Regions from separate parts of the Streptomyces coelicoflavus genome, predicted to be linked through region 1. Evidence: riboswitches for the same ligand, from Rfam matches in the RefSeq annotation. Region 1 holds a riboswitch; the other holds the start of a gene.

Region 1 (15,460 bases):
CACCCGGTCGTCGATGCGGGGGCCGAACCAGCCCGCCGCGATCGCCTCGTCCCGGGAGGCCACCCAGAACTGCTCGCCGAGCACCTCGCGCCAGCAGAACAGCACGTCGTTGTGCGCGCCGGGGACGGCGTAGACGTGGCGGGCGCGGCCCTCGCCGCCGAGGAGGGCGACGCCCGCCTTCAGCTCCCAGTCCTCGTCGAAGTCGATGCGGTGCTCCTCGTCGAAGGGCACGTCGACCATGCCGTGGTCGGCGGTGACGTACAGGGCGCTGCGCGGCGGGAGCTGCTCGGCGAGGCGCTGGACGAGCCGGTCGACGTGGCCGAGCTGGCCGCGCCAGGTGTCGGAGTCGACGCCGAAGCGGTGGCCGGCGCCGTCGACCTCGGCGTAGTACGTGTACACGAGGGCGCGGTCGGCGCGGGCCAGCTGCTCGGCGGCGCAGTCCATCCGGTCCTCGCCGGACAGGCGTCCGTGGAACTCGCCGCCGCTGAGCGCGACCTTGGTCAGCGGGGTGTTGGCGAAGGTGGGCGAGGAGACCTGCGCGGCGTGCACGCCCGCCTCGGCGGCGAGGCCGAAGACGGTGGGATACGGCTGCCAGGGTCCCGGCGCGGTCCACGGCTGCCAGCGCAGCTGGTTCATCAGCGCGCCGGTGTCGGGATTGCGCACGGTGTAGCCGGGCAGGCCGTGGGCGCCCGGCGGCAGACCGGTGCCGACGGAGGCCAGGGAGGTCGCCGTGGTCGCCGGATAGCCGGCCGTGATCGGGCGTCCGGTGCCGCCGCGCGAGCTGTCCAGCAGCGAGCTGAGGAAGGGCGCGTCGTCCGGGTGGGCTCGCAACTGCTCCCAGCCGAGGCCGTCGATGAGGAAGACGCAGTTGCGGTCGGCGGGGGTCAGTTCGGTGATCCCCGCGGTCATGCCGGGGACGCCGAGGCCGGCGGCCAGGGTGGGCAGCAGGTCGGCGAGCGAGCCCGTGCCGTACTGGGGTACGGGCGCGGAGTCGACGGGGAGCGGTTCCGGGTGGGTGTCCCAGGCGGTGTGCTGCGCCATCAGCGCGTGGGGTCCGCGGTCGCCTCGGACAGAGCCTGGGCGAAGGCGAGCGCCTGGCGCACCGTCTCGGGGCCGTCGCCGGCCTCGCTGACGCGCAGGCTGAGGTCGTCGGCCGTGGAGCTGCCCGTGTAGCCGTGGTCCGCCTCGCAGTTGGGGTCGCCACAGGCGGCGGGCTCCAGGTCGAGTCGGGAGACGGCGCCCCAGCCGATGGTCAGCACGATCTCGCGGGGCAGCGTGCCCGGCTTGTACTGCTCGGGGTTGGCGACGACGCGGCTGACGACGATGGACGAGATCCGGCCGAGCTTGACGGACTCCGTGGACGTCGTGGCGTACGGCGTCGGGGAGGTGTCGTCGGCAGCCTGCTCGTCGGTGTGGCTGACGATGAAGCGGTTGCCGGTGAGGACCAGCACGGTCACGTGCCGGCGCACCTCGTTCTGGTCGAACGTCGTCTCCTGGTGGACCAGGTACGACCGCACGGGCTCGCCGCCCACGGCGGCCTCCACCGCCTCGGCCACGAGGGCCGGGTAGTAGCCGCTGCGCTCGATCGCCGCTCGCAGCCCCTGGGTCGTCGTACTGGTCTTGGCCATGCCGTCCATCCTACGGGGACCCACTGACTGCGAGGGACGGTCCTGCGGGTACCCGCCCGGGACGGTGCACGGGACGTGCTCGGCCCTCGCCGGGGCGTGCCCGTGCCGCATGCCCGGGCCGCGTGCCCGTGCCGTGCCCGCAACGTCGGCGGGCCGCGGCGGGTCAGTACGCCGGCAGGGTCCGCGGGCCCAGGTCGTCGCGGGCGGGCGGGGGTGCGAGGCGGACGGAGGCACCGAGGACGCTCAGGCCGTGCGGGGCGACCACGACCGGTTCCAGGGTGACCGCGACGACCTCCGGATGGTCGTCGACCAGCCGCGAGACCCGCAGCAGCAGCTCCTCCAGGGCGGCGGCGTCGACGGGGGCCGAGCCGCGCCAGCCGAAGAGGAGCGGCGCCGTGCGAATCGAACGGATGAGCGAGGTGGCGTCCCGGTCGGTGACCGGGATCAGCCGGTGCGCCATGTCGCCGAGCAGCTGCGTGGCGGCGCCGGCGAGGCCGAAGGAGAGCACCGCGCCCGCCGCCGGGTCGATGACCGCGCGTACGACCGTGTCGACACCGCGCGGGGCCATGCCCTGCACCACCGGGCGCAGCTCCGCGGGCTTCCCGAACAGCTCGGTCAACTCGGCGTAGGCCCGCCGCAGTTGCTCCTCGTCCGCGAGGTCGAGCCGGACACCACCCAGGTCGGCGCGGTGACGCAGGTGGGGCGCGGTGGCCTTCAGGGCCACGGGGTAGCCGAGGGCCCGTGCGGCGGCCACGGCGTCGTCGGGGGTGGGGGCGGGCAGGGCGCGGTGGACGCGGACGCCGTACCTGCCGAGCAGCTCGCAGGTCTCCCGGGTGCCGAGGGTGAGCCCCTGCCCGCGCGCGAGGTATCCCGCTATCTGCTCGGCGGCGCCCTTCTCGTCGATGTCCTCGTACTCGGGCACCTTGCCGGGGTCGGCGGCGTCGCGCCGCCACTGGGCGTAGGCGACGGCCTCGCCGAGGGCGCGGACGGCACGCTCGGCGGCGGGGTAGGCGGGGATCAGGCGGGCCCCTTCCGGAACCCGCACGGCGGGCGGCTGCTCGACCGGGGCGGCGGGCACGGTCTCCTCGGCGGGACCCGGGCCCCCCTGGGAGGCGCCGGTGCCCGGGCCGGCCTGGGGGGCGGTGCTCGCCGCCGCCGACAGGGCTTGGGCCAGGCCGCCCAGCTCCACGTGGACCACGAGGACCGGCTTGGTGGGGACCGCGGCCGCCGCCGAGCGCAGGGCCTCCGCCAGCGCGGCGTCCCCGGCGGCCCCCTCCCCCACCGTCGGAATGGCGGTGACGACGACCGCGTCGCACGTGTCGTCGGCCAGGGCGCGGGACAGGGCCGCGTGGAAGTCGTCGGCCGAGGCGGCCGTCGTCAGGTCCAGCGGGGGCTGCGGGCGCAGCCCCTCGGACAGGCACGCGTCGTAGGTGAGCAGCCCCAGGGACTCCGAGTTGCCCAGGATGGCCACCCTCGGTCCGGCGGGCAGCGGCTGGCGGGCGAGCAGCAGTCCGGCGTCGACCAGGTCGGTGATCGTGTCGACCCGGATCACGCCGGCCTGCCGCAGCAGCGCGGAGACCGTCGCGTGCGGCAGCCGGGTCGCCCGTACGGCGTGCCCCTGGGGTGCCACGCCGCCGTGCCGGGCGCCCTGCACCACGACCAGGGGCTTGGCGGCCGCGGTCCGCCGGGCCAGCCGGGTGAACTTGCGCGGGTTGCCGATGGACTCCAGGTACATCAGCGCGACGTCGGTCTCCGGGTCGTCGTACCAGTACTGGAGGACGTCGTTGCCGGAGACGTCGGCGCGGTTGCCGGAGGAGACGAAGGTGGACACGCCGGTGACGCCGGTGACCCCGCCGCCGCGCCGGTGCAGCCGGGAGAGCAGGGCGATGCCGATGGCACCGGACTGGGCGAACAGGCCGATCCGGCCGGGGCGCGGCATCTCGGGGGCGAGGGAGGCGTTGAGCCGCACCTCCGGGGAGGTGTTGATGATCCCGAAGGCGTTGGGCCCGATGATCCGCATGCCGTACGAGCGCGCCTGCCGCACGAGGGCGCGCTGGCGTTCACGTCCCTCGGGGCCGCTGTCGGCGTACCCGGCGGTGATCACCACGAGTCCCTGGACGCCGTGCTCGCCGCACTCGGCGACGACGTCCGGGACGTGCGCGGCGGGCACGGTGACGACGGCCAGGTCGACGGGCCCGTCGATGTCGCGCACGGAGCGGCACGCCGGGACCCCGTCGATCTCCTTGCGCTCCTCGGGGAAGGCGCTGTTCACGGCGTACAGGCGGCCCGTGTAGCCCGCGTCCCGGATGTTGCCGAGGATGCTGCGGCCCACGCCGCCGGGTGTGCGGCCGGTGCCGACGACCGCGACCGAGCCGGGCTGGAGCAGCCGCTGGACGGAGCGGGCCTCCGCGCGGTGCTCGCGCGCGTACTGCACGGCGAGCGAGCGGTCGGTGGGTTCGAGACCGAACTCCAGGCGGACCACACCGTCCTCGAAGCTCCGCTTCTGGGTGTAACCGGCGTCCCTGAAGACTTTGATCATCTTGGTGTTGGCGGGCAGCACCTCGGCGGCGAAGCGGCGGATGCCCCGCTCGCGGGCGACGGCGGCGATGTGCTCGAGGAGCGCGGAGGCGACGCCGCGCCCCTGGTGGGCGTCCTGGACGAGGAAGGCGACCTCGGCCTCGTCGGCCGGGGAGGTGGCGGGTGCTCCGCCGGCGCCGATCCGGTCGTAGCGTACGGTGGCGATGAACTCGCCGCCGATGGTGGCCGCGAGTCCCACCCGGTCCACAAAGTCGTGGTGCGTGAAGCGGTGGACGTCCTTGGCGGACAGGCGAGGGTACGGCGCGAAGAAGCGGTAGTACTTCGACTCGTCGGAGACCTGCTCGTAGAAGCTGACCAGGCGCTCGGCGTCATCAACGGTGATGGGGCGGACGCGCGCGGTGCCGCCGTCGCGCAGCACCACGTCGGCTTCCCAGTGGGCGGGGTACTCGTGCCGGTCCGACGAGGTCTGCATGGGCCCCAGACTACGGCTCGCGTACGACAACGGCGCGGGGCAGTCTGTGGAGGACGGGAGCTCGGACCGAGGCCGCGGTCCGACTGCCACGCGGGACGGCGCACACGGCCGTCCCGGCTCGCTTCACGATGTGGGAAACTGGTCTAGACAACCTGGTCTAGACAACTTCAACCCCTCTGAACACCTGAAGGGCAGCATCACATGGCTGAGCGCCGCGTCAACGTCGGCTGGGCCGAGGGTCTCCACGCCCGCCCCGCCTCCATCTTCGTCCGAGCCGCCACGGCCACAGGCGTCCCGGTGACGATCGCCAAGGCCGACGGGTCCCCCGTCAACGCGGCCTCCATGCTGGCCGTCCTCGGCCTCGGCGCCCAGGGCGGCGAGGAGATCGTCCTCGCCTCCGACGCCGAGGGCGCGGAGGCCGCCCTGGACCGGCTGGCGAAGCTGGTCGCCGAGGGGCTCGAGGAGCTTCCCGAGACCGTCTGATCCCGACGGACAGCACCACCGAAAGGCCCGCCGGCACCACCGGGCGGGCCTTTCTCCTTTTCTCTTCCGGGCGTTCCCTTCCGGGCACCCTGTTTCAGACGCTCTCTTCCAGACACCCTCTTTCGGGCGGCGGAAAAGGCGGTCCGGAATTCCCCGTCCTTTTGTACGGCACGCGTGTTACTTCGGCAGCCCCGCCGTGTTTACGGAATGTTGCGCATTCCTCACACGCTCCGTCCGCCCGCCGCCGGAGGCGAATCGCAGCCGGTACGCCGACGCCGACCGTTCGGCGTGCAGCGTCATGAGCGCCCGCGCGCGGTCACCGTCGCCCCGGGCCACCGCGTCGACGATCGCGCCGTGCTCCGCCCAGTGCTCCACCGGCCCGGCCGGGGCCTCCTGGACGTACATCCAGGCGATCTTGTGGCGCAGCTGGGTCAGCAGCGCCGCCAGGGAGGGGCTGCCGGCCGCCCGGGCGAGGGTCTCGTGGAACCAGCCGCCCAGCGGGCGCAGGTCCTCACCGGCCCCCTGTCCGGCCCGCTCCCGCCCCAGCCTGACCAGGCCGCGCAACACCCTGAGGTGGGCCTCGGTGCGCCGCCGGGCGGCCCGGGAGGCACCGAGCGGTTCCAGGAGTGTGCGGGTCTCCAGCAGGTCGGCGGCCTCCCGCTCGGTCGGTTCCGCGACGCACGCGCCCGCGTGCCGCCGGGTCACCACGAAACCCTCCGCCTCCAGCGTGCGCAGGGCCTCGCGGACGGGGACGCGCGAGACGCCGTAACGGCGGGCGAGGATTTCCTCGGTGAGCCGGCTCCCGCGACCGTGGACGCCGGCGACGATGTCGTCCCGGATCGCCGTACACACAGAATGCGCCGGAATACACATGACCGACCTCCGCCTTGATCCCTGAAACGTCGACGATGGACGCGTTTTCAGCGACTCTAGGCCAATCAAGCGAATGGGGAATGCGAAAAGCCCCGAATCACGGAGTCGGGGCTTTTCGGATGCGGCGGCCGTCAGATGTTCACGCCGTGGGAGCGGAGGTAGGCGACGGGGTCCATGTCCGAGCCGTACTCGGGGCTCGTACGGGCCTCGAAGTGCAGGTGCGGTCCGGTGACGTTGCCGGTGGCACCCGAGACGCCGATCTGCTGGCCGGGCTCGACCGACTGGCCGACCGAGACACCGATCGACGACAGGTGCCCGTACTGCGTGTACGTGCCGTCGTGCATCCGGATCACCACCTGGTTGCCGTACGCCCCGCCCCAGCCGGCCTCGACGACGGTGCCGACGCCGACGGAGTGCACGGACGTGCCGCTGGAGGCGTGGAAGTCGATGCCGGTGTGGCTGCCGGAGGACCACAGGGAGCTGCCGGCCTGGTACGCGGTGGAGACGTAGGAGGCGGTGATCGGCGCGACGAAGGTGTTGAGGCGCTCGCGCTCCGCCTCCCGCGCGGCGCGCTCCTTGGCCTCGCGCGCCTCCTTGGCCGCCTCGGCCGCCCGCTCGCGGGCCGCTTCCCGGGCCGCCTCGCGGGCGGCGGCGTCCACGGCCGCCTGCTGCTGGGCGACGGCCTGGGCGTCGATCTCGTCGGCTATGGCGTCGCCGATGGTGACGACCGGGGTGATCCCGCTCTGCTCCACCTCGGCCTCGGCGGCGAGCGCCGGAGCCGCGAGGGTGCCGACGACGCCGGTGGTGGCGAGGGCCGCGACTCCCGCCGCGCGGGCGGTGGTGCGGTGCACCCGGCCGGTACGGCGGTGCTTCCCGGTGGCGCGCGTGAACGCCATGTAGGGCTTGTCCTTTCCTTCCCTCTCGCCTACCGGGTTAGCTGACGGGTTCGGAGGTGGAAGGTCTCCTACGGACCCCCTCGCGGTGCGCGCGGGCGTCCGATTCACCCCAGGGACTGCGATGGGTCCCCGGCTCCCCTGGCTCGCGCCGTACGGGGACTCGGCGATGACTGTCCGGTGCCGCGGATGCGGCGCACTGCCTGACGAACAGCCCGGAAGACGCTAAACGCGGCTGCGTTCAATCCTCAAACGCAACAGGCTTTTTGTAGCGCACGCCACAGGGCAGACGGGCAACCACTGCCCCAATCCGGACATACGGCGGCCCTGGTGACGCTCCGGTCACCAGGGCCGCCGCGCGCGCGTGCCGCTACTCGGCGGCCACCACGGTGACTTCACCGATGCCGAGGGCCTCGACGGGCGCCTTGATCTGCGCCGCGTCGCCGACGAGGACCGTCACGAGGCGGTCCACCGGGAAGGCGTTCACGACCGCGGCCGTGGCCTCCACGGTGCCCGTGGCGGCCAGTTGACGGTAGAGCGTCGCCTGGAAGTCGTCGGACAGGTGCTGCTCGACCTGGTCGGCCAGCGTGCTCGCCACGGCCGCCGCCGTCTCGTACTTCAACGGTGCCACGCCCACCAGGTTCTGCACGGCCACGTCGCGCTCGGCGTCGGTGAGCCCCTCGGCGGCGAGCTTGCGCAGCACCGTCCACAGGTCGTCGAGCGCGGGACCGGTGTTGGGCGTGTCGACGGAGCCGCTGATGGCGAGCATCGCGGCGCCCGTGCCGTCCGGCGCGGAGCGCAGGACCTGGCCGAACGCCCGGACGCCGTAGGTGTAGCCCTTCTCCTCGCGCAGGACGCGGTCCAGGCGCGAGGTGAGGGTGCCGCCGAGGCAGTAGGTGCCGAGCACCTGCGCGGGCCACACGCGGTCGTGCCGGTCGGCGCCGGTGCGGCCGATCAGCAACTGCGTCTGGACGGCGCCGGGACGGTCGACGATGACGACCCGGCCCCGGTCGTCGGCGGTCACCGGGGGCACGGGGCGCGGCTCGGCGGTCGAACCGGTCCACGCGCCGAGGGTGTCGCCGAGCAGCGCGTCGAGGTCGACGCCGGTGAGGTCGCCGACGACCACGGCGGTGGCCGTGGCGGGGCGTACGTGCCGCTCGTAGAAGGCGCGTACGGCCGCCGCGTCGACGGCCGCGACCGTCTCCTCGGTGCCCTGGCGCGGGCGGGACATGCGCGCGTCGGCCGGGAACAGCTCCTTGGAGAGCTCCTTGGCGGCGCGGCGGGCGGGGTTGGCCAGCTCGTGCGGGATCTCGTCGAGCCGGTTGCGCACCAGCCGTTCGACCTCGCCGTCGGCGAAGGCGGGTGCCCTGAGGGCGTCGGCGAGCAGGCCGAGGGCCTTGGCGAGGCGCGAGGCGGGCACCTCCAGGCTCAGCCGGACACCGGGGTGGTCGGCGTGCGCGTCCAGGGTGGCGCCGCAGCGCTCCAGCTCGGCGGCGAAGTCCTCGGCGGAGTGCTTGTCGGTGCCCTCGGAGAAGGCGCGCGCCATGATGGTGGCGACGCCGTCGAGACCGGCCGGTTCGGCGTCCAGGGGCGCGTCGAGGAGCACCTCGACGGCGACGACCTGCTGGCCGGGGCGGTGGCAGCGCAGCACGGTGAGGCCGTTGGCGAGGCTGCCGCGCCCGGGGGCGGGGAACGCCCAGGGCTTGGGCTCGCCGGCCTGCGGCTGCGCGTGGAAGTCCATGGTGGCGAGCTCGGTCACTTGGCCGCCTCCTCGTTCTCGTCGGTGGCGCCGGCGCCGGTCGTCCCGGCGTCGGTCTCGTCGGCGGGTGCGGTGGGCTCGTAGACGAGCACCGCGCGGTTGTCGGGGCGCAGGCGGGCCTTGGCGACCTCCTGGACCTCCTCCGCGGTCACCTCGAGCACCCGCCGCACGGCGGTGAGGGCGAGCTGCGGGTCGCCGAACAGCACGGCGTACCGGCACAGTTCGTCGGCGCGGCCGGCGACCGTGCCCAGGCGGTCCAGCCACTCGCGCTCCAGCTGGGCCTGGGCGCGCTCCATCTCCTCGGCCGTGGGGCCCTCCTCGGCGAAGCGGGCCAGCTCCTCGTCGACGGCGGTCTCGATGACCGGCACCTCGACGTCACCGGACGTCTTCACGTCCAGCCACCCCAGCGAGGGCGCCCCCGCGAGCCGCAGCAGGCCGAACCCGGCGGCGACGGCCGTACGGTCGCGGCGCACCAGCCGGTTGTAGAGGCGGGACGACTCGCCGCCGCCGAGCACGGTCAGGGCCAGGTCGGCCGCGTCGCACGCGCGCGTGCCGTCCTCCGGCAGGCGGTACGCCGCCATCAGCGCACGCGCGGGGACCTCCTCCTCGACGACCTCGCGCACCTGCCCGCCCATGACGTCGGGCAGCGAGCCGTCCCGGGGCGGCTGCTTGCCGTCGTGCGAGGCGATGGAGCCGAAGTACTTCTCGACCCAGGCGAGCGTCTGCTCGGGGTCGATGTCTCCGACGACCGACAGCACCGCGTTGTTCGGCGCGTAGTAGGTCCGGAAGAACGCGCGCGCGTCCTCCAGGGTCGCCGCGTCCAGGTCGGCCATCGAGCCGATCGGGGTGTGGTGGTAGGGGTGGCCCTCCGGGTAGGCGAGAGCGGTCAGCTTCTCGAAGGCCGTGCCGTAGGGGACGTTGTCGTAGCGCTGGCGGCGTTCGTTCTTGACGACGTCCCGCTGGTTCTCCATGGACTCCTCGTCCAGGGCGGCCAGCAGGGAGCCCATGCGGTCGGCCTCCAGCCAGAGGGCGAGCTCCAGCTGGTGGGCGGGCATGGTCTCGAAGTAGTTGGTCCGCTCGAAGCTGGTGGTGCCGTTGAGCGAGCCGCCGGCGCCCTGCACCAGCTCGAAGTGGCCGTTGCCCTTGACCTGGGCGGAGCCCTGGAACATGAGGTGCTCGAAAAGGTGAGCCAGGCCGGTGCGTCCCTTGACCTCGTGGCGCGAGCCGACGTCGTACCAGAGGCACACCGCCGCGACCGGGGTCAGGTGGTCCTCGGAGAGCACCACGCGCAGGCCGTTGGCCAGGCGGTGCTCGGTCGCTGTCAGGCCGCCGGAGTCTGCCTGGGCTGTGGCCGTGTGACCCATGGGCATGTACGTCCCTTCGATCGCGAGATGTCTGGTGGGATCACTGGGTGAACCACCGGGTGGAATCAGTGGGCGGAACTGCGGAATTCCGCCGATCCTGCCACTGTATGCAAGCGTGCGGGCCACCGGCTCAGTTCCCGGGTCTCGTACGCCGAGAGCGAGAACGCGGTTGACGGGCCGCCGGGGACGGCTGCGCGGACGGTGCCGCGGGACGAGGGCGTACCCTGCGGGCAGCGCCGGGCCGGCAGCCCGTGACGGGTCCTGGTCGGTCGCTGTCAGTGCCGCAGTCCACAATGGACGGCGTCAGATCACCGTTCACGCTTCAGCAAGGAGCCGGCAGCGATGGCCCGCCGTAGTACGAAGACCCCGCCGCCCGACGACGCGTACGAGGAGAAGATCCTCGACATCGACGTCGTCGACGAGATGCAGGGCTCCTTCCTCGAGTACGCGTACTCGGTCATCTACTCCCGTGCGCTGCCGGACGCCCGCGACGGCCTCAAGCCGGTGCACCGGCGCATCGTCTACCAGATGAACGAGATGGGCCTGCGGCCCGAGCGCGGTTACGTGAAGTGCGCCCGCGTCGTCGGCGAGGTCATGGGCAAGCTGCACCCGCACGGCGACGCGTCGATCTACGACGCGCTGGTGCGCATGGCCCAGCCGTTCTCGATGCGCGTGCCCCTGGTGGACGGCCACGGCAACTTCGGCTCGCTGGGCAACGACGACCCGCCGGCCGCCATGCGGTACACCGAATGCCGGATGGCCGAGGCCGCCGGCCTGATGACGGAGTCCATCGACGAGGACACCGTCGACTTCGCCCCCAACTACGACGGCCAGGAGCAGGAACCGGTGGCGCTGCCCGCCGCGTTCCCGAACCTGCTGGTCAACGGCGCCTCGGGCATCGCGGTCGGCATGGCCACCAACATGCCGCCGCACAATCTGCGCGAGGTGATCGCGGCGGCCCGGCACCTGATCCGGAATCCGAACGCCGACCTGGACGCGCTGATGAAGCACGTGCCGGGTCCCGACCTGCCCACCGGCGGACGCATCGTCGGCCTGCCCGGCATCCGGGACGCGTACGAGACGGGGCGGGGCACGTTCAAGATCCGCGCGACGGTGTCCGTGGAGACGGTGACGGCCCGCCGCAAGGGTCTCGTCGTCACCGAGCTGCCCTTCGCGGTCGGCCCCGAGAAGGTCATCTCGAAGATCAAGGACCTGGTCGGCTCGAAGAAGCTCCAGGGCATCGCGGACGTCAAGGACCTCACCGACCGCGCGCACGGGCTGCGCCTGGTCATCGAGATCAAGAACGGTTTCGTGCCGGAGGCGGTCCTGGAGCAGCTCTACAAGCTGACGGCCATGGAGGAGTCCTTCGGCATCAACAACGTCGCCCTGGTGGACGGCCAGCCGCTCACCCTGGGCCTCAAGGAACTGCTGGAGGTCTATCTCGACCACCGGTTCACCGTCGTCAGGCGCCGCAGCGAGTTCCGCCGCAGCAAGAAGCGGGACCGGCTGCACCTGGTGGAGGGCCTGCTCACCGCCCTGGTCGACATCGACGAGGTCATCCGTCTCATCCGCTCCAGCGAGAACTCCGCGCAGGCCAAGCAGCGCCTGATGGAGCGCTTCGCGCTGAGCGACGTCCAGACGCAGTACATCCTGGACACGCCGCTGCGCCGGCTCACCAAGTACGACCGCATCGAGCTGGAGTCCGAGAAGGACCGGCTGAACGCAGAGATCGAGGAGCTGACCCGGATCCTCGACTCGGACGCGGAGCTGCGCAAGCTGGTCTCGGCCGAACTGGCGGCGGTGGCGAAGAAGTTCGGCACCGACCGCCGCACGACGCTGCTGGAGTCGGGCGGTGCCCCGGTCGCCGCCGTGCCGCTCCAGGTGGCGGACGACCCGTGCCGGGTGCTGCTGTCGTCGACGGGGCTGCTGGCCCGCACGGCGAACGGTGAGCCCCTGGTCACGGAGGCGGGGGCCAAGCGGGTCAAGCACGACCTGATCGTCTCCGCGGTGCCGGCCACCGCGCGCGGCGAGGTGGGCGTGGTGACGACCGTCGGCCGCCTGCTGCGGGTGAACGTGGTGGACCTCCCCCAGCTCCCGGAGGCCATGCCCACGCCGAACCTCGCGGGCGGCGCGCCGCTGGCGGAGTTCGTGTCCTTGGAGGACGACGAGGACGTCGTCTGCCTGACCACGCTGGACGAGTCCTCGCCGGGGCTGGCGCTCGGCACGGAACAGGGCGTCGTCAAGCGGGTGGTGCCCGACTACCCGTCCCACAAGGACGAGCTGGAGGTCATCTCCCTCAGGGAGGGCGACCGCATCGTCGGCGGGGTCGAGTTGCGCACCGGTGACGAGGACCTGGTCTTCATCACGGACGACGCCCAGCTGCTGCGCTACCAGGCCTCGCAGGTCCGGCCGCAGGGCCGTCCGGCGGGCGGTGTGGCGGGCGTCAAGCTCGCCGACGGCGCCAAGGTCATCTCCTTCACGGCGGTGGATCCGGCGGCGGACGCGGTGGTCTTCACGGTGGCCGGATCGCGCGGCACGCTGGACGACTCCGTGCAGACCACGGCCAAGCTGACGCCGTTCGACCAGTATCCGCGCAAGGGCCGCGCCACGGGCGGTGTGCGCTGCCAGCGGTTCCTGAAGGGCGAGGACTGCCTGGCCTTCGCCTGGGCGGGTGCCGTCCCGGCCCTCGCCGCGCAGAGGAACGGCACACCGGCCCAGCTCCCGGAGATCGACCCGCGCCGTGACGGCTCGGGCGTGTCGCTGCCGAAGACGGTGTCGGTGGTGGCGGGCCCGGTCTAGGGCGCGTCGGAGGACGGCTCCTCGCCGTCGGGGTCCGGCACGTAGCGCAGGACGCCCCACATGCCGTGCTCGTCGGCGGGTGGGGCGTCGGTGTCCCGGCGGCACGCGTCGAGTTCCTCGCCGAGGGCCGCCGCGTCGATGCCGGTGCCGATGAGGACGAGCTGGGTGCGGCGGACGGCGGCGCCGTCGGTGGCTCCGGCGGCGTCGGTGGCCTCGGTCGACGTCCAGGGCTCCGGGTAGAAGCGCAGGAAGCGCCCGACGGCGTGGACGGCGTACCGGTTCCGTGTGTCGTACGGGCCGAAGTCGACGTACCCCTTGATCCGGTAGAGGCCCTCGGGCCGGCTGTCCAGGAAACGCATGAGCCGGCGCGGGTCGAGCGGACGGTCGGAGACGAACGACAGGGTGTCGTAGGCGGCGTGCAGGTGCCCGGAGTGCGCGCCGCCCCCGGAATGGTCGTGCAGGTCGTCGAAGGACAGCTGCCCCACCCGCTCCTCGCCGGGCCGGCAGTCGTAGAGGAACCCGGGGTCGATCCGGCCGTAGGTCGCGGGCACGACGGCGGCGCCGTCGGCGAGCGAGTCCACCAGTGCGAGCACGCGCTCGGAGTCGGGGGCCCGGTCGGTCTTGTTGACCACGACCAGGTCGGCGAGGGCCAGGTGCCGGTCGATCTCGGGGTGCTTGGCGCGGGTGTCGTCGAACTCGGCGGCGTCGACGACCTCGACGAGCCCGCCGTAGACGACTCGCGGCTGCTCGCTGGCGAGCAGCATGCGCACCAGTTCCTGCGGTTCGGCGAGGCCGCTGGCCTCGATGACGATGACGTCGATCCCGGCCTCGGGCCGGGCCAGCCGCTCCAGATACCCGTCCAGTTCACTCGCGTCGACGGCACAGCACAGGCATCCGTTGCCCAGCGACACGGTGGAGTCGCCGAGGGCGCCCGCGACGGCCATCGCGTCGATCTCGATCGAGCCGAAGTCGTTGACGACGGCGCCGATACGGCTGCCCCCGCTGCGATGGAGCAGGTGGTTGAGGAGGGTGGTTTTTCCGGAGCCGAGGAATCCGGCCAGTACGACCACCGGGATCTGCTGCGGAGTCGGGCGCTGCCCCACCGTGCGACCTCTCTCTCACCCACGCGTACGCCGGCCCGCGGCAGGGCGTACGTCCACGTACGGAATTGCCTGCTCAGGATACGAGCCGGCGGAGTACCCGCGGAGTGAACGATTGTTAGCAGCACTTGATGGGCAGACGTTTTGCATGGCGCCGGACCGTGCGACCCTCGCTTCCCTCCGTGCGCCTCCTCTCCGCCTCCCCGCCGATCAGCGCCGCTCGGCACCCTGGAGGCGGCAGCACCACGCATCGCTCGCCGGTCCCCGTCAGCCGACCCGCACTCGACGACCGGTGAGCGGTCGCCTGATTCGGGGGTTGACATGGTCACACGGAAAAGCATCACGGGGAGGTTCGGCTCCGTCGCGGCCGGAATGCTGGCGGCCGCGGCAGGCCTGACGCTGGCAGTGCGTCAGCGCACGCTGGAAGCGGAACACCTGCGGATACGACGGCTGGAACTCGAAGAGACGGTCTCGCGCCGCAGCGCGTTGGCACACCAACAGCGCATGCACTGGGAACTCCTGGCCAGGGCCATCGACGACCCGTCACTGGCCTCGGTGATCGACACGTACGCCCCCGACATCCCGGCGGAGAGGCGCCGCCAGTACTTCTACGCCAACGCCTGGTACGTCAACCTGTACCACCTCTACCGCGCAGGCATCGTGGACCAGGAGGAACTGTACGGGCATGCCCGAGAGCTCTTCCAGAACCCGCTGATGCGGGAGTACTGGGAAGCGTCGAGGGGGCAGCGCGCAACGCTGAAGCAGTCGTCCGACGAGGCACGGATCGGCCGCTTGGTGGACGGCCTCATCAACGACCTGGACGAGGCCGACACGGACGAGTGGTGGGTGGTGGGCACACCGCCTACGCCTTGACGGCACTCCTCCGGCACCGACGGTACTTCGTGCGTTACTTCCCCCTTGCTGGACACGCGCGCCCCGCAGGTGCCCTTACGCTCACCTCCGACCAACGCGCTTCAAGAGCGCGGAATTGCCGATCTGCCCCCGGCGCCTCATTGCCGGCGGGCAGCAGGCAGGCCTGGAGGCACTCAGTGACGTTGCAAGCCATCGTGTTCCTCGCCGTGGCCACGGCCGTCGGCTACGTGGTGCACCGGCGAGAGGGGATCGGGGCCGCCGTCACGGCAGCGGCTGCCGTCGTAGGCGTTCTGTGTCTGCTGTTGTGGAGCGGGCCCGCGGCACCGACCCCACCGCCCACCACTCCCGAGGAGAGCAGCAGCGCGCCGGCCCCGGGCCTCTGAGGCCGCGGCAGTTGCCCCGGGGGGGCCTGAGGCCGTCAACCCTGATCCGTTGAGGCCGCGTCGGTGCCGGTTGGGGCGGACACTTGAGTACTCTCACCCCAGCAGCCACTGGGTGCGCAGCAGAAGCATTAGTGTGCTGCCCCTGAGATCCCCAGATCGCATGTAAGGACCGGTACTCCCTTGAAGATCGTGCGCCGTATCGGTGTGCCGCCAAGTGCCCGTGGCAGTGCCTCAGGAGCCAACTGCCCCGACCTGTTCGAACTGAGCGACGGCAACTTCGCCGTCATCGGCACCG
Region 2 (15,460 bases), 1.2 Mb from region 1:
GGCCGAGGGCGCGCACTTCTGGGACGCGGACGGCAACGACTACCTGGACATGCTCGCCGGGTTCGCGGTGATGGGCCTGGGCCGCCACCACCCGGTCGTCCGCAAGGCGCTGCACGACGTCCTCGACGCCTCGCTCGCCGACCTGACCCGCTTCGACTGCCCGCCGCTGCCCGGCCTGCTGGCGGAGAAGCTGCTCTCCTACAGTCCCCACCTGGACCGTGTCTTCTTCGGCAACAGCGGCACCGAGGCCGTCGAGACCGCCCTGAAGTTCGCCCGCTACGCCACCGGAAGACGGCGGATCCTGTACTGCTCACACGCCTTCCACGGGCTGACCACCGGCTCCCTCTCCGTCAACGGCGAGGACTCGTTCCGCAAGGGCTTCGCGCCGCTGCTGCCCGACACCGCCGTCCCGCTCGGCGACCTCGACGCCCTGGCCCGCGAGCTGAACAAGGGCGACGTGGCCGCGCTGATCGTGGAGCCGGTCCAGGGCAAGGGCGTGCACGAGGCCCCGCCCGGCTACCTGCGCGCCGCACAGGAGCTGCTGCACCGGCACAAGGCGCTGCTGATCGCCGACGAGGTGCAGACGGGCCTCGGCCGTACCGGCAAGTTCTACGCCTACCAGCACGACGACGGCGTCGAACCCGACCTGGTCTGCGTCGCCAAGGCGCTGTCCGGCGGGTACGTGCCGGTGGGGGCCACCCTGGGCAAGGACTGGATCTTCCAGAAGGTGTACTCCTCGATGGACCGCGTGCAGGTCCACTCGGCGAGCTTCGGGTCCAACGCGCAGGCCATGGCGGCGGGGCTCGCCGTGCTGTCGGTGATGGAGAACGAGGAGATCGTCGCGAACGCCGCCGCGGTGGGGGAGCGGCTGAAGTCCCGGCTGGCCGAGCTGGTGGACCGCTACGAGCTGCTCGCCGACGTCCGGGGCCGCGGACTGATGATCGGCATCGAGTTCGGCCGGCCCGGTTCCCTGAAGCTGCGCAGCCGCTGGACGATGCTTCAGGCGGCGCGGAAGGGGCTGTTCGCGCAGATGGTGGTCGTGCCGCTGTTGCAGCGCCACCGCATCCTGACCCAGGTGTCCGGCGACCACCTGGAGGTGATCAAGCTGATCCCGCCGCTGATCATCGACACCGACGACGCCGACCGGTTCGTCGACGCCTTCACGGAGGTGATGGAGGACGCGCACCATGGGGGCGGCCTCATGTGGGACTTCGGGAAGACCCTGGTCAAGCAGGCGGTGGCCAACCGCTGAGCGAGCCCGTGGGGGCCTTCGCCGCTGAGGCCCGTGAGCGTGTTTGCCTCTGAGGTCCCGAGGGCGTTTGCCTCTGAGGCAAGGAATTTGCCTGGCGGGCAAGTTTCGGGCTGAATGGAGCCATGAGCTCCTCCGAGACCGGCCCCGCCGAGGGGACGGTCGCCGCCGTCGCGCCCCAGCTGCGCGAGCTGCGGCGGCGGGCCGCCCTCACCCTCGAGGCCGCGTCCCGCGCCGCGGGGCTGTCGCCCGCCCACCTCTCCCGTCTGGAGACCGGGCAGCGCCAGCCCTCACTGCCGATGCTGCTCGCGCTCGCCCGTGTCTACGGTACGACCGTCGCCGAGCTGCTGGGCGAGACGGCCGCCGACCGGGACGCCGTCGTGCGCGGCGCCGACATGGAACCCACCGCCGCGGGCGGCTGGACGTACTGGCAGGCGGGCGCGCCGGGCCGCGGCATGCAGGCCCTGCGCGTCCAGGTGCCGTACGGCTCCCAGGGCGACGTGGTGCGGGTGCACCCCGGCGAGGAGTGGCTGCACGTCCTCAGGGGCCGGTTGCGACTGCGTCTCGGGGACACCGAGCACCGGCTCACCGCGGGGGACAGTGCCCACTTCGACTCGATGACCCCGCACCGGATCGCGGCCCAGGACCCCGACGGGGTCGAGCTGCTCTTCGTCCACACCCTGCTGCAGAGCCCGACGGCCGCGCTGTGCCTCGGCCCGACCCCTGGAGAGACGCCATGAGTGCCATCGAGGACAAGTTCCCGCGCGCCCTGTGGGTGCGGCTGGTCATCTACATCGCCCTGGGGCACGTCTTCGGCGGCTTCCTCTACCTGCTGTTCGAGGTGGGCGCCAAGTAGCGCCGTCCGGCCGTCCGCGAGCGGGTGGCTCAGTCCAGCATCCGCTCGCGCAGCCGCTCCCGGGTCTGCGGAGTGAGCCGGAGACCCTTCTCCAGGTAGGCGTCGACGCCGCCCCACGTCTCCTCGACGGTCTCGAAGGCCGCCGCCAGGTACTCGGCGCGCGCGTCGAACAGGGGGCTGAGCAGCTCCATGACCTCGGGTGAGTACGCCGAGGCCGCGGAGCCGCTGCGGTGCACCTTGTAGCGGCGGTGCGCGGCGTTCGACTTCAGGTAGTCCTCGACGAGGGCCTCGCGCTCGACGCCCAGGGCGAGCAGGGTGACGGCGATCGACAGGCCCGCGCGGTCCTTCCCGGCCGCGCAGTGCATCAGCGCGGGGACGCTGTCCTCGGCGAGCGCGTGCAGGATCCGGGAGTGCTCCGCCGTGCGCTCCGTCATGATGAGGCGGTAGGAGTTGATCATCCGGTCGGCGCCCTTGCCGTCCGCCAGGATGCCCCGCAGCTGGTCGAGGTCTCCGTCACGGACCATCTTCCAGAACTCGGCGCCGTCGGCCGGGTCGCTCAGCGGCAGGTTCACATTGCGCACGCCCGGCAGCTCGACGTCCGGGCCGTCGAGCTTCTGGTCGGCCGCGTTGCGGAAGTCGAAGATCGTGTGCAGGCCCAGCGAGGTCAGGAACGCGGCGTCCTCGCCGGTGGCGTGCGCGAGGTGGCCGCTGCGGAACAGCACCCCCTGCCGCACCCGCCGGCCGTCCACGGTCGGCAGTCCGCCCACGTCCCGGAAGTTGCGCACACCGGTCAGCTCGGGTTCGGTCGACGGGACCTGCTGCGTCACGGGGGCTCCTCCCACTCCGCCCCGCCGTCGCTGCTCGCCGGCGGGCACCACTCGACGATACGGCATGACCGGCCGGCGAAAGCCGCTTCAAGAGGGCCATTGTGGGCCGGTAAAGGCATTCTGTCCGAATTGGCGCTTTGGTAATAACTGGCCCTGAAATGGCGGAGGGTGGATAAGGGGCGCGTGAGCAGCGTCATATCCGTGACCGAGCGTTGTCCGTCATGTTCACGTAATGCGGCTGGTTCTCAAGGGTATTCAGGGAAAGCAGTGGGTCGGAAATCGACGCAGGGTCACCGGTTTTTTCATAAAGGATCAATCGAAACGCCTGTCGCCGGAACCTCGCGCTTGTCCCTGTGCGTCCTGGTCCCTTACGTTCACCACCGATCCGGACGGACGCCTAATCCTGCCGCCGACCGGAGCCCGCACTCATCCACCACCCGTACACGGCAGGAGCGGGGGACCCACAGGTAAAACTGCCTGTTCCGGTTCCCGGAACGGCTTGGGGTAAAGCCGCGTTTCGGCGCGGCCGGGCATCTCCAGCCCGCACCCGACAGCTCACCTCGCAGGCGCCGGAGAGGAATTCGCCATGCCCGCGAAGGGTAAGCACCGCCGTACCAGGGCCATGCGCCTGACCCGCACCATCGCCGTCGCCGGAACCGGTGGCGCCGCGCTCGCGCTCCCGCTGCTGGGTGCCGCCTCCGCCAACGCCGCCCCCGCGCACTCCGTTTCCGAGCAGGCCGTGCAGTCCATTCCGACGTCGGCCAAGAAGTCCGCCGCGAGCAGCTCCGACAAGAACGCGGACTCCCGGACGTACACCGTGAAGAGCGGTGACTACCTTTCGAAGATCGCCGACGAGCAGCACGTCGACGGCGGCTGGAAGAAGCTCTACGCGGACAACCGCGAGGCCGTCGGTTCCGACCCGTCGCTGATCCACCCCGGTCTCGAGCTCGCGATCGGCGGCCAGGCCGCCAAGTCGTCGGCGCCGTCCGCCGCGCAGTCGCAGAAGCCGGCCGAGAAGCCCGCCGCCGACAAGTCGACGGACGCCGAGAAGGCCTCCTCGGACGACTCCGGCTCCTCGGAGTCCTCGGAGGCCACGGACACCGGCGCCCAGTCCGCGGGCACCACCAGCGGTTACACCTCCCCCGTCGCGGGCGGCACCGTCGGTACCCCGTACCACCAGTCGGGCAGCATGTGGTCCAGCGGCTACCACACCGGCACCGACTTCGTCGTCCCGACCGGCACCTCGCTGAAGGCCGTCGGCGCGGGCACCGTCGTCTCGGCGGGCTGGGGCGGCGCGTACGGCAACCAGGTCGTCATCCAGCTCGCCGACGGCCACTACGCCCAGTACGCCCACCTCTCCTCGCTCTCCGTCTCCGCCGGTCAGTCGGTGACGGCGGGTCAGCAGGTCGGCCTCTCGGGTGCCACCGGCAACGTGACCGGCCCGCACCTGCACTTCGAGATCCGCACCACGCCGGACTACGGCTCGGACATCGACCCGATCGCGTTCCTGCGCTCGCACGGCGTCTCCGTCTGACGTCCGGCTCCGCGCAGCCACCGTGCCCCGAAGGCCGGACCCCGATCCCCGGGTCCGGCCTTCGGCGTACCCGGGCCTCGGTGTACCCGGTCTTCGGTGTACGACGCCTTCGGAGTACCGCGCCGTATTCCGGAATTGACGAACACTTTAGGCGTGGCCTTTCTCACCGACCGTCAACCCCTTCCTACGGTCGCGTAGGTCACATTCCAAGGTGAATCATGGGCCGACGTGGCAGACGATTCGAAGAGTGACAGCAGAGCAGTGATCGGGTCGTACGTGGCGGTGGGGGACAGCTTCACCGAGGGCGTCGGCGACCGCGGCCCGGACGGGGATTTCGTCGGCTGGGCCGACCGACTGGCCGTACTGCTCGCGGACCGGCGCCCCGAGGGCGACTTCACGTACACGAACCTCGCCGTGCGCGGCAGGCTCCTCGACCAGATCGTGGCGGAACAGGTCCCGCGGGCCGTCGCCCTCGCACCGGACCTGGTCTCGTTCGCGGCGGGCGGCAACGACATCATCCGGCCCGGCACCGACCCCGACGAGGTCGCCGAGCGGTTCGAGCTGGCGGTGGCCGCGCTGACCGCCGCGGCCGGCACCGTCCTGGTGACCACCGGCTTCGACACCCGTGGGGTGCCCGTCCTCAAGCATCTGCGCGGCAAGATCGCCACGTACAACGGGCACGTCCGGGCCGTCGCCGACCGGTACGGCTGCCCGGTGCTCGATCTGTGGTCGCTGCGGAGCGTCCAGGACCGCAGGGCGTGGGACGCCGACCGGCTGCACCTGTCGCCGGAGGGCCACACGCGTGTGGCCCTCCGCGCCGGACAGGCCCTGCGCCTGCCGGTCCCGGCAGACCCGGACCAGCCCTGGCCGCCCCTTCCGGCCCGCGGCACGCTGGACGTGCGGCGCGACGACGTGCACTGGGCGCGCGAGTACCTGGTCCCGTGGATCGGACGCCGACTGCGCGGCGAGTCGTCGGGCGACCACGTCACGGCCAAGGGAACGCTGTCGCCGGACGACATCAAGACGCGGATCGCCGCGGTGGCCTGAGGGCCGGAGGAGGGGAGCGGGCGGCCGGTGCCCGCGCGGCGTCCCCTAGGGCGTGTATCAGAAGTGGATCTTGTGCCACCGCGTAGTCGGTGCCCCCTCCTCGTCATATGACGCTGCTCAGGCATCGGCCTCGGTCTCTCGACGGTCCCGGTCGCGGCCGCGACGGCCGTGCGGTCGGAGGCAAGGACCGGTTATGTACTGCCGTTATCCAGCGGACGCGGCGGACGTCGGCGCTTCAGTTCTCAGTTCTCCTGAGGCGAGTCCGCTTCGTCGTGTTCGGAGAAGACCTCGCGTGCGACGGCGTAGCTTTCGAACGCGCGAGCCACACCCGCGTAGACGGCCATCTGGATGAAGGCTTCGACGATCTCCTCTTTGGTCACGCCGTTGTGCAGAGCGATACGCAACTGACCCCGGAGCGGCTCGAGGATGCCCAGGCTCGCTGTGATGGTGACCGAGATGAGGGCGCGGGTGCGGAGGTCGAGGTGCTCGCTGCGAGTCCATGCGTCATTGAAGGCGTGTTCGGTCGCGATCCGTGTGAAGTCGTAGGCGTTGGCGGGTTCCGCCGGCCTTGGATCGACATACGGCGCCAGGCTGAAACCAAGGATCTTCTCGGCGTTGTTCAGAGCGCGCGTGTAGTCAGCGTTGTGTTCCGTCATGCCGCCATTCTGCGCGCGGCAGACCCAAGGCTGTTGGACCGTCACGACGCTCGAATGTCCAGCCTGCGCTAAGCATGTATCGAATGTGCTGGTCACAGCCACTCATTGATGGCCGCGACGAGGACGATCGCCTCGTAGCGGACGGCGAGTTTCTCGTACCTGGTGGCGACCGCGCGGTGACGCTTGAGGCGATTGATCCCGCACTCGACCGCATGCCGCTCCCGATAGTCGATCTTGTCGGACTTCGGAGGCCGGCCACCGTGGGAGCCGCGCTTCTTGCGGTTGCGGAGCTGGTCGGCCCTGTCCGGGATCGTGCAGCGGATCCCGCGTCGCCGCAGGTAGGCGAGGTTCTTGCGAGAGGCATACGCCTTGTCCGCCCGCACGCGATCGGGCCGGGTGCGGGGCCGGCCCGGCCCAATGCGGGGCACGCAGATGGCCTTCAGGACGGGCTCGAACCGCGGGGAGTCTCCGCGCTGCCCGGCCGTGATCACGATCGACATGGGCTTCTGGCCCTGCTCGACAGCCAAGTGCAGCTTGGTGGTCAGGCCGCCGCGCGAGCGTCCGAGTCCGTGGTCGTCCGGCTCGACGGCGATGCCGCCGGGCGGCTCCTTCTGCAGGTCCCCCTTTTCCTTGCCCCGGCTGCGTGCTGGTGGGCCCGGCAGACGGTGGAGTCGACGTTGATGTCCCAGGTGATCAGGTTCTTCGCGTCGGCCTGGGCCAGCAGTTCGGTGAAGACGCGCTTCCAGGTGCCGTCCCTCTGCCAGCGGCGGAACAGGTCGTACACCCGGCCCCAAGGACCGTATCGCTCCGGGACATCCCGCCACGGCGTCCCGGTCCGGGTTCGCCACCGTATGCCGTCGATCAGTTGCCGCCGAGTCCATATCGGCGGCCGACCCGGCTTCGTGCCCTTGGGCAGCAGCGGCTCCAGCCGGGCCCACTGTGCTTCCGTCAGATCAGATCTCCACGTGCCACGAAGCAAGATCATTTCACGTCCAAGATCCACTTTCGACACACGCCCTAGCGTCGCGTGGCCGTCAAGGCCGCTCGCTCCAGGCCCAGTTCCCGGGCCAGCGCCTCGTCCACCCACTGCTGCGCCCGGGCCCGCGACACCGTGCCCGCGTACGACGTGAGCTGCACCGCCAGGCCGTCCAGGAGCGCCGTCAGGCGCAGCGCGGCGGCGTCCGGCTCGGGGCAGCAGAACTCACCGGCGGCCGCACCCTCTTCGATGACCTCGGCGATCGCCGTCTTCCACTGGCGGTCCAGCTCGCGCGTGACCTCCCGCAGCGCGGGTTCCCGCGGGGCCGCCGCCCAGCCCTCGATCCACAGCCGCCAGCCCTTGGCCTGACCGGTCGGCGCGTACCAGCGCACGGCCGCCCGCAGCCGGCGCAGCGCCGACGTACGACGGGCGAGCAGCCCGCGCAGATGGGCGAGATCGGCCTCGGCGGCGTGGGTGAACGCGGCGGCGACGAGCCGCTCCTTCGTGGAGAAGTGGTAGAGCACCAGGGCGTTGCTGACACCGAGCGCGGCGGCCACGTCGGCGATCCGCACCGCCGCCACGCCCCGCGCCGATATCTGCTCCACCGCCGCGCGCAACAGCTCCTCGCGCCGCTCGGCCACGCTCAACCGGACTCTCCCCACACACGTCACCCTATACAGGCCCCCGGACGCGCTGTGAGGCGCTCCCGGTCCGGCGCGGACCCGGGAACACGGATGTGACGTCCGTCGTTCGAGGTGACGTAGCACGTGACGACGACAATGAGAGCCTGATCCACTCCACCTGGAGGTACCGTGGCCGCTTTCCGTTTCCCGAGTCCCGGGTTCAGCGTGCCGCGGCCCGCGGCCTTCGGCGCGGACCCGGGCGGCGAGCGCATGGCGCGCATCCGCAGATCGCCCCACTTCCGCGACGGGGTCTTCCAGAACCCCGGTGGCACCGCCCGGACCCGTCCCTCGGGCTCGGCCACCGAATTCGCCAAGATCTACTTCAACAAGGAGGCGCGGGCCCGGCGGGCCCCCGAGGGCACGGTGCCGGTGCACGCCACCACCCTCGCCGACCTCGCCCGGCCGCCCGCCACCGGGCTCCGGCTGACCTGGATGGGCCACTCCAGCGTGCTCGCCGAGATCGACGGGCAGCGCGTGCTCTTCGACCCCGTGTGGGGCGAGCGCTGTTCCCCGTTCCCCTTCGCCGGCCCCAAGCGCCTGCACCCGGCCCCCCTGCCGCTGGCCGCCCTCGGCCGCGTCGACGTCGTCGTCATCTCCCACGACCACTACGACCACCTGGACATGCCGACCATCAAGGCGCTGGCCGGCACGGACACCGTGTTCGCCGTGCCGCTGGGCGTCGGCGCCCACCTCGAGCACTGGGGCGTCCCCGCCGGCCGGCTGCGCGAGCTGGACTGGCACGAGTCGACCCGCGTCGGCGACCTCACCCTCACCGCCACCCCGGCCCGGCACTTCTGCGGGCGGGGGCTGCGCAACACCCAGCACACCCTCTGGGCGTCCTGGGTCGTCGCCGGGGAGGAACACCGCGTCTACCACAGCGGGGACACCGGCTACTTCGACGGCTTCCGGGAGATCGGCGCCGCGCACGGCCCGTTCGACGCCACGATGATCCAGCTCGGGGCGTACGCCGAGTTCTGGCCGGACATCCACATGACCCCCGAGGAGGGCGTCCGTGCCCACCTCGACCTCCAGGGCGGTGCGCCGCACGGCGCCCTGCTGCCCATCCACTGGGGGACCTTCAACCTGGCGCCGCACGCATGGGCGGAGCCGGGGGAGTGGACCGAGGACGCGGCCGGGGAGGCCGGGCAGGCGGTGGCGTTCCCGCGGCCGGGCGAGCCGTTCGAGCCGGCCGGGAAGCTGCCGGTGGAGCCGTGGTGGCGGGCGGTGTCGGCACCGATCGCGCACCCGTGGCGGCGTCCCCGGGTCGTCGAGGGCGTGGCCGGGACGAGCAAGGGGGACCTCGATCTCGCGGGTGGCTGATCCCAGGTCACGTCGGTGTCGGGGACGGGGGGAGGCCGGGGAGGAGGTCAGGGGCTGTCGGGCAGCAGCGCGGGGTCGGTGGTCACGGCGCGCAGGCGGGACAGGATGGCCCTGCCCGCCTTGTCGTAGCTGGTGAACTCGTTGTGCAGCACCGACTCGGCGTTCGCCATCTCCAGGAGGGCGACGAGTTCGAACGCGAGTTGGGAGACGTCCGTCCCCTCCGTGATCTCACCGGCCTGCCGGGCCTCGAGAGCCGTCTGCTCCACGTACGCGAGCCAGTTGGTCCGGGCGCTCGCCAGCATGTCGTGGACCTTGCCCTCGCGGGCGTCGTACTCGGCGGTGGCCGAGTAGAAGAAGCAGCCGCCGGGGAAGACGCGGTCGCGCGAGTAGGCGAGCCAGCCGGTGCACAGGCGCCACAGGCGGCCGGCGCCGGGCGGCAGGTCGCGGGCCGGCTGGACCACGGCGCCCAGGTAGACGTCGATCGCCGCCCGGACGGTGGCGAGTTGGAGGTCCTCCTTCGAGCCGAACAGGGCGAAGACACCGCTCTTGCTCAGCTTGAGTTCGCTCGCCAGTCGCCCCAGGGACAGCCCCTCCAGGCCCTCGACCGAAGCGGTCTCCACGGCGCGCCCGAGGACCAGCCGGCGGGTCTGGTTGCCCCGCGCGATTCGGCCGTCAATGCGTTCAGTCGTGCCCATGCCTTACCTGCTCTCCCGGGCTTGACCCCTCGGCGGCGAAGAGGTTACTCGAGTGTAGCGAATGGGCGGACGTCCGTGCGGTTAGTGCCGTGGCGGGTGGGACGGGCCGGGCCCGTGCTCGACGAAGTCCACCGAGGCCCGGACGACTTCGGGGTCGCCGAGGATGCGCCGGTGTCCGAGCCCACCGGTGACCACCAGGCGGGCCCGCTCGCCGAAGGCGCCGGCCAGCCGCCGTCCCTGCCCGACCCCGATCCGGGTGTCGTCCGCGTCGTGGATCACCAGGAGCGGCGCGTCCACCTCCTCGGCGGTGTGCGCCGCGGAGAAGGGTGACCGGTCCGCCGGGAGGCCGGGGAAGAGGTCGCGCGCGATCCGCCGGTGCAGCTCCGCCTTGAGCCGGGGGCGCAGCCCGAGCGCGGTGGCGAACTCGTCGACCAGGTGGTCGAAGTCGCAGACTCCGCTGATGGTGACGATCCGCTCCGCCTTCACCCCGTGCCGCAGCGCGAAGAACGCCGCCAGTGCGCCCAGGGAGTGGGCCACCAGGCCGTCGAACGCGCCGTACCGCTCGTTGAGCGTGGTCAGGACGGTGCGGTAGTCGAGGATGGTCGCGCTGCGGCCGGAGGCGGCACCGTGCCCGGGCGCGTCGAAGGCGACGACGCGGTATCCCCGGTCCAGGAACGCCGTGACCAGGTCGGACAGTCGCGAGCCCCGCGACTGCCACCCGTGCACGAGCAGGGCGGTGCGCGTGCCGTCGCCCCACTCGTAGGTGACGGCGTGCTTGCCCTCGAAGTCCACCCGGCCGACGCGCGCCCGTTCGATCAGCTCCCGTTCGGCCGGCCGGGCCGCGCTGCGTGCGAGGGGCATGTGGAACAGGGCGAACGTGGCCGCGCCCGCCGGCCGCGCGGCAACGCGGGAGAGGGCGTTCAGGGCGACACCCGGCACTGTCTCGCTGAGCTTCATGTCCGCTGCTCCTCCATCGACGCAAGGGAGGCGTCACATTAGCACGAACGGTCGTGCGTATTTTTATGGGACGCCGGCCGCGCGGGCCCGCCAGCGCCCTCGGCGCTCCTGCTTGCCGGTCACTGACGGTGACTGCTTTTGATCGAGTCGGACCGGTTCTTTGCCATGACCGAACGGTTGCGTATCCGGCTTATCGGTCTGTCGTACGAGGCCTCATACCAGAGCGGGACGTTGTCCGGGGGACTTTGGCAACTGCCCACCGCACATGAGGGCCAGGCGACTACTGTCAGTGTCCGTCGGGCGACGTAGGGCCGACCAACCAGTACACGGACCAGTACGAGGAAACCGATGTCTCACCTCCGCGCACCGGCCGCGCGCGCAGACCGCCGCGAGGGCGGGCGGCACGGCCGGCCGGCCCCGCGTACCACCGCCGCGCTGCCCGAGACCCACATACGGCCCCAACTCCTGCGGCTCGCCGTACTGCCGCCGGTCGCGGTCGCCCTCAGCGGCTGCGCGGTCGTCCTGTTCACCGTCCGGTCCACCGGCGCCCGGCCCGGTCCGGTCCTGTGGGGCGTGCTCGCCGGGGCGGTCTCGGTGACCGTCGCGGCCGTCGTCATCGCCGCCGTCGCCGCCGGCCGCGCGGCGCGGTCGGTGCACGACCGCGTCGGTGCCCTGCGCCGCGGCACCGCGCGCCACGAGGGTGATCTGCGCGCCGTCGTCGAGGCGTTGCGCCGGGGCGAGACACCGTCCCCGCGCACACCGCGCGGCGGGCCGCCGGACGACGCCGACGACTTCGAGCTGCTCGCCGCCGACCTCTCCCGCGCCCACGACGGGGCCGTGACCGCCGTCGTCCGGGCCGCTCAGCTCTCCAGCCAGGCGGGCAGCGAACAGAAGCTGGAGGTCTTCGTCAACCTCGCCCGGCGCCTCCAGTCCCTGGTGCACCGGGAGATCTCCATCCTGGACGAGCTGGAGAACGAGATCGAGGACCCCGACCTCCTCAAGGGCCTCTTCCACGTCGACCACCTCGCCACCCGCATCCGCCGCCACGCCGAGAACCTCGCCGTGCTCGGCGGCGCCGTCTCGCGCCGCCAGTGGAGCAACCCGGTGGACATGACCGAGGTGCTGCGCTCGGCCATCGCCGAGGTCGAGCAGTACTCCCGGGTCCGGCTGGTCCCGCCGATCGACGGCACCCTGCGCGGCCACGCCGTCGCCGACGTCATCCACCTGCTGGCCGAACTGGTCGAGAACGCCACCCTGTTCTCCGCCCCGCAGACCCAGGTGCTGATGCGCGCCAACCTCGTCACCTCGGGCCTCGCCGTCGAGGTCGAGGACCGCGGACTCGGCATGCCCGTCGGCGAGCAGGACCGGATGAACGCCCTGCTCGCCGACCCCGACCAGGTCAACGTCGCCCGCCTGCTCGCGGACGGGCGCATCGGCCTCTTCGTCGTCTCCCAGCTCGCCAAGCGGCACGGGATCACCGTCCGGCTCCAGTCCAACATCTACGGCGGAGTCCAGGCCGTACTCGTGGTGCCGCAGGCGCTGTTGGGCACCGAGCCGGGCGCGCTCCCCGGGGACGCCCTCCGCCCCGCCCAGGCCACCGGCGCCGGGACGGTGCCCGTGGCGCCGGCCCGGCAGCAGTTGCGGGCCGTGTCTCCCGCGGCGCCGCAGACGCCGGACACGTCCGCCACCCCCGCGCACGTACCCGTCCTGGGCACCACGGCCTTCGACGCCACGGCTTTCGACACCTCGGCCTTCGACACCTCGGCCTTGGACGCCTCGGCCTTGGACGCCACGGCCTTGGACCCGCAGACCTTCGATGCACCGGCCTTCGATGCACCGGCCTTCGACGCCCCCGCGCTCGACGCCCCCGCCTTCGACGTACGCGCTCCGGCCGCACCGGCGCCGGTGCCCCCCGCTCCCGCCGTGCCGCTGCCCTCGCCCGCTCCCGTCCCCGCCCCCGAGGAGCCCGGTCCGGTCGCGTCCCGCAGGGCCACCGGCGAACCCGCGCCCCTGCCCGTGCGCGGCACGCACCGGAACAGGCCCACCCCGGCCGACGCGGTACCCGGTGTGCGGCCCGAGGACCGGGGAGTCCTCGCCGAACACGAGGCCGCCCCGCCCGTCCCGAGGCACAGCGCGGTGCGCGGCACCATGGGGAAGCCCCAACTGCCGCGCCGCCGTGCCCAGGAGCACATCGCACCCCAGTTGCGCGGCGGCCCCGCTCCCCGCCAGGAACCCGAGCAGTACGCCGGGCACGACCCGGGCCTGATGGCGGCCTTCCAGCGGGGCATCGGCCTCGCCGAGGGCCGGCCGCCCATCGAACCGGCGCCCCTGACAGCGACCCACGGCGACCCGGGTGCGCCGTCCGAATGACCACCCCCACCCACACGACCAGCGCTCCCGCAGACCTTCGTACCCCAAGGAGTCGATCCACCATGGCGAGCGATGCGCCGACCGGCCACGTGTCCGACCTCGACTGGCTGATGAGCGGCCTCGTCCAGCGCGTGCCGCACACCAGCAGCGCGGTACTGCTGTCCGCCGACGGACTGGTGAAGTCCGTCCACGGCCTCGATGCCGACAGCGCCGACCACATGGCGGCCCTGGCCTCCGGCCTGTACTCCCTCGGCCGCAGCGCCGGTGTCCGCTTCGGCGACGGAGGTGACGTGCGGCAGGTCGTCGTCGAACTCGACTCGACCCTGCTCTTCGTCACCACCGCCGGCTCCGGGACCTGCCTCGCCGTGCTGGCCGGCCGCGAGGCCGACGCGGCCGTGCTCGGCTACGAGATGGCGATGCTGGTCAAGAGCGTCCGCCCCTACCTGGTCACCGCGCCCCGGCAGCACACCGTCGAACCCCCGGCGATGAGGCCTTGACGGTGGCCGCGGCCGGCGACGGGCCCTGGCTCGACGACGCGGCCGGACGGCTGGTGCGCCCCTTCACCGTGAGCAACGGCCGTACCCGGCCCACCGTCGCGCTCGACCTGATGTCCCAGGTCATGGCCACCGGGGCGACCCCCCTCGGCTACCTCGGACCCGAGCACACGCAGGCACTCGACCTGTGCCGGGCGCCCCTCGCGGTCGCCGAACTCGCCGCCCGTCTGCGGCTGCCGGTGGCGGTCACCAAGGTGCTGCTCTCCGACCTCGTCGACTGCGGCGCGCTGACCACCAAACCCCCCGCCGCGTTCCACCACGATCCCACGGACCGGGCCCTTCTGGAGGCAGTGCTCGATGGACTACGACGACAGCTCTGACCACGTACACGGCGAAGGCGCCGACCCGTTTCCCACCGCCCTGAAGATCCTCGTGGCGGGCGGATTCGGCGTCGGCAAGACGACCTTCGTCGGTGCGGTCAGCGAGATCGCGCCGCTGAGCACGGAGGAACTGCTCACCACGGTCAGCGCCGCGACCGACAACCTCGACGGAATCGAGAACAAACTCGAAACGACCGTGGCCATGGACTTCGGCCGCCTCACCCTCGACTCCGAACACGTCCTGTACCTCTTCGGGACGCCCGGCCAGGAACGCTTCTGGTTCATGTGGGACGAACTGTGCGAAGGAGCGCTCGGGGCGGTGATCCTCGCCGACACCCGCCGCCTGGAGGAGTCCTTCGCCGCCGTCGACTTCTTCGAGGAGCGCGGCCTCGGCTTCGTCGTCGCGATCAACCAGTTCGACGGCGCCCACCGCTACGACCCCGAGGAGGTGCGCGCGGCCATGGACCTCCACCCCGAGATCCCGATCGTGCGCTGCGACGCGCGGATCTCCAGTTCCGGCGTCCAGACGCTGCTCACCCTCGTACGCCACCTCATCGCCCACACGCCGGCCCCCGCCCCGGGGTTCGGCGCCGGAGTCCGCCCATGAGCTACGACCCGCCCCGCCCGGCCGGACGTCTGCTGCTCACCCCCGAGGACCGGGAGGCCCCCGAGCGGGTACGACGGCTGCGCCGGCTCGGGCTCGCGGAACGCGCCGATCCGGCTCTCGATGCCTTCGCCACGCACCTCGCCGGCCTCGCCGAGGCGCCGTACGCGATGGTCAACTTCCTGGTCGAGGGCGGGCAGTTCTTCGCGGGCCTGCGGGTGCCGGACGTTCCTCCGGTGACGCGCGCGGACGGGACCGGTCCCGAGTTCGGCCGGGTCCAGCCCCGCGACCACGGCTTCTGCCCCCACGTGGTGGTCCGGCGCAAGGCGCTGGTTCTGGAGGACGTGCGCGACTACCCGCGCTTCGCGGGCAACCCCGTCGTCGACGCGTTCGGCATCCGCTCCTACCTCGGCGCCCCGCTCATAGACAGCACGGGGACGGTCCTCGGCACCGTGTCCGCCGCCGACGTACGGCCCCGGACCTGGGGGACCGAGGGCCTGGCGACGATCAAGTCGACGGCCGCCGACCTCGTACGGCGCATCGAGCGCAGCGCGGAGGACGGGTTTCCCCTGTGAGCGGCGGGCGCGTGCAGGCCCTCGCAGGACGGGGTGCGTGAAGGAAAGCTGCGGCCGGGCTTAAGAAAGGCTCGATGGACCGGGGACGGTTCCGTACGGCAGATTGCTGTGCGATCACCCTCCCCTTCCCGGACGCGGGCCGCTTCGGCATGCCCACCGCCGGGACCTCACCCCCGTCAGGAGCCGTAGCGTTGAAGGCGCTGGTCAAGGAGAAGGCGGAGCCCGGGCTGTGGCTCG

The links. Region 1 has a riboswitch for cyclic di-AMP ahead of OHA99_RS08820 (M23 family metallopeptidase). Riboswitches for the same ligand answer to the same signal wherever they lie in the genome.
Positions count from the first base shown of each region.
Region 2: it holds a riboswitch for cyclic di-AMP, as region 1 does, so the genes downstream of both, OHA99_RS03870 (LysM peptidoglycan-binding domain-containing M23 family metallopeptidase) here and OHA99_RS08820 (M23 family metallopeptidase) in region 1, are expected to answer to the same signal.

Region 1 is NZ_CP108218.1:2,043,716-2,059,175, forward strand. It holds gene OHA99_RS08795 (alkaline phosphatase family protein) at 1-1,041, opposite strand, end outside; gene OHA99_RS08800 (DUF5998 family protein) at 1,041-1,637, opposite strand; gene OHA99_RS08805 (bifunctional GNAT family N-acetyltransferase/acetate--CoA ligase family protein) at 1,792-4,638, opposite strand; gene OHA99_RS08810 (HPr family phosphocarrier protein) at 4,840-5,121, shown strand; gene OHA99_RS08815 (GntR family transcriptional regulator) at 5,299-5,994, opposite strand; gene OHA99_RS08820 (M23 family metallopeptidase) at 6,126-6,890, opposite strand; cyclic di-AMP (ydaO/yuaA leader) riboswitch at 6,902-7,066, opposite strand; gene OHA99_RS08825 (pitrilysin family protein) at 7,258-8,646, opposite strand; gene OHA99_RS08830 (pitrilysin family protein) at 8,643-10,016, opposite strand; gene OHA99_RS08835 (DNA topoisomerase (ATP-hydrolyzing) subunit A) at 10,353-12,809, shown strand; gene OHA99_RS08840 (GTP-binding protein) at 12,806-13,912, opposite strand; gene OHA99_RS08845 (DUF6082 family protein) at 14,231-14,782, shown strand; gene OHA99_RS08850 (hypothetical protein) at 14,959-15,165, shown strand; gene OHA99_RS08855 (hypothetical protein) at 15,346-15,460, shown strand, end outside.
Region 2 is NZ_CP108218.1:826,616-842,075, reverse strand. It holds gene OHA99_RS03890 (aspartate aminotransferase family protein) at 1-1,252, shown strand, start outside; gene OHA99_RS03885 (helix-turn-helix domain-containing protein) at 1,375-1,989, shown strand; gene OHA99_RS03880 (DUF6126 family protein) at 1,986-2,105, shown strand; gene OHA99_RS03875 (tyrosine-protein phosphatase) at 2,135-2,932, opposite strand; cyclic di-AMP (ydaO/yuaA leader) riboswitch at 3,357-3,514, shown strand; gene OHA99_RS03870 (LysM peptidoglycan-binding domain-containing M23 family metallopeptidase) at 3,519-4,466, shown strand; gene OHA99_RS03865 (SGNH/GDSL hydrolase family protein) at 4,728-5,513, shown strand; gene OHA99_RS03860 (carboxymuconolactone decarboxylase family protein) at 5,756-6,169, opposite strand; one part of gene OHA99_RS03855 (IS5 family transposase) at 6,262-6,779, opposite strand; one part of gene OHA99_RS03855 (IS5 family transposase) at 6,779-7,154, opposite strand; gene OHA99_RS03850 (TetR family transcriptional regulator C-terminal domain-containing protein) at 7,187-7,807, opposite strand; gene OHA99_RS03845 (MBL fold metallo-hydrolase) at 7,958-9,148, shown strand; gene OHA99_RS03840 (TetR/AcrR family transcriptional regulator) at 9,196-9,843, opposite strand; gene OHA99_RS03835 (alpha/beta hydrolase) at 9,925-10,800, opposite strand; gene OHA99_RS03830 (ATP-binding protein) at 11,149-13,170, shown strand; gene OHA99_RS03825 (roadblock/LC7 domain-containing protein) at 13,233-13,667, shown strand; gene OHA99_RS03820 (DUF742 domain-containing protein) at 13,670-14,044, shown strand; gene OHA99_RS03815 (ATP/GTP-binding protein) at 14,022-14,651, shown strand; gene OHA99_RS03810 (GAF domain-containing protein) at 14,648-15,223, shown strand; gene tdh (L-threonine 3-dehydrogenase) at 15,415-15,460, shown strand, end outside.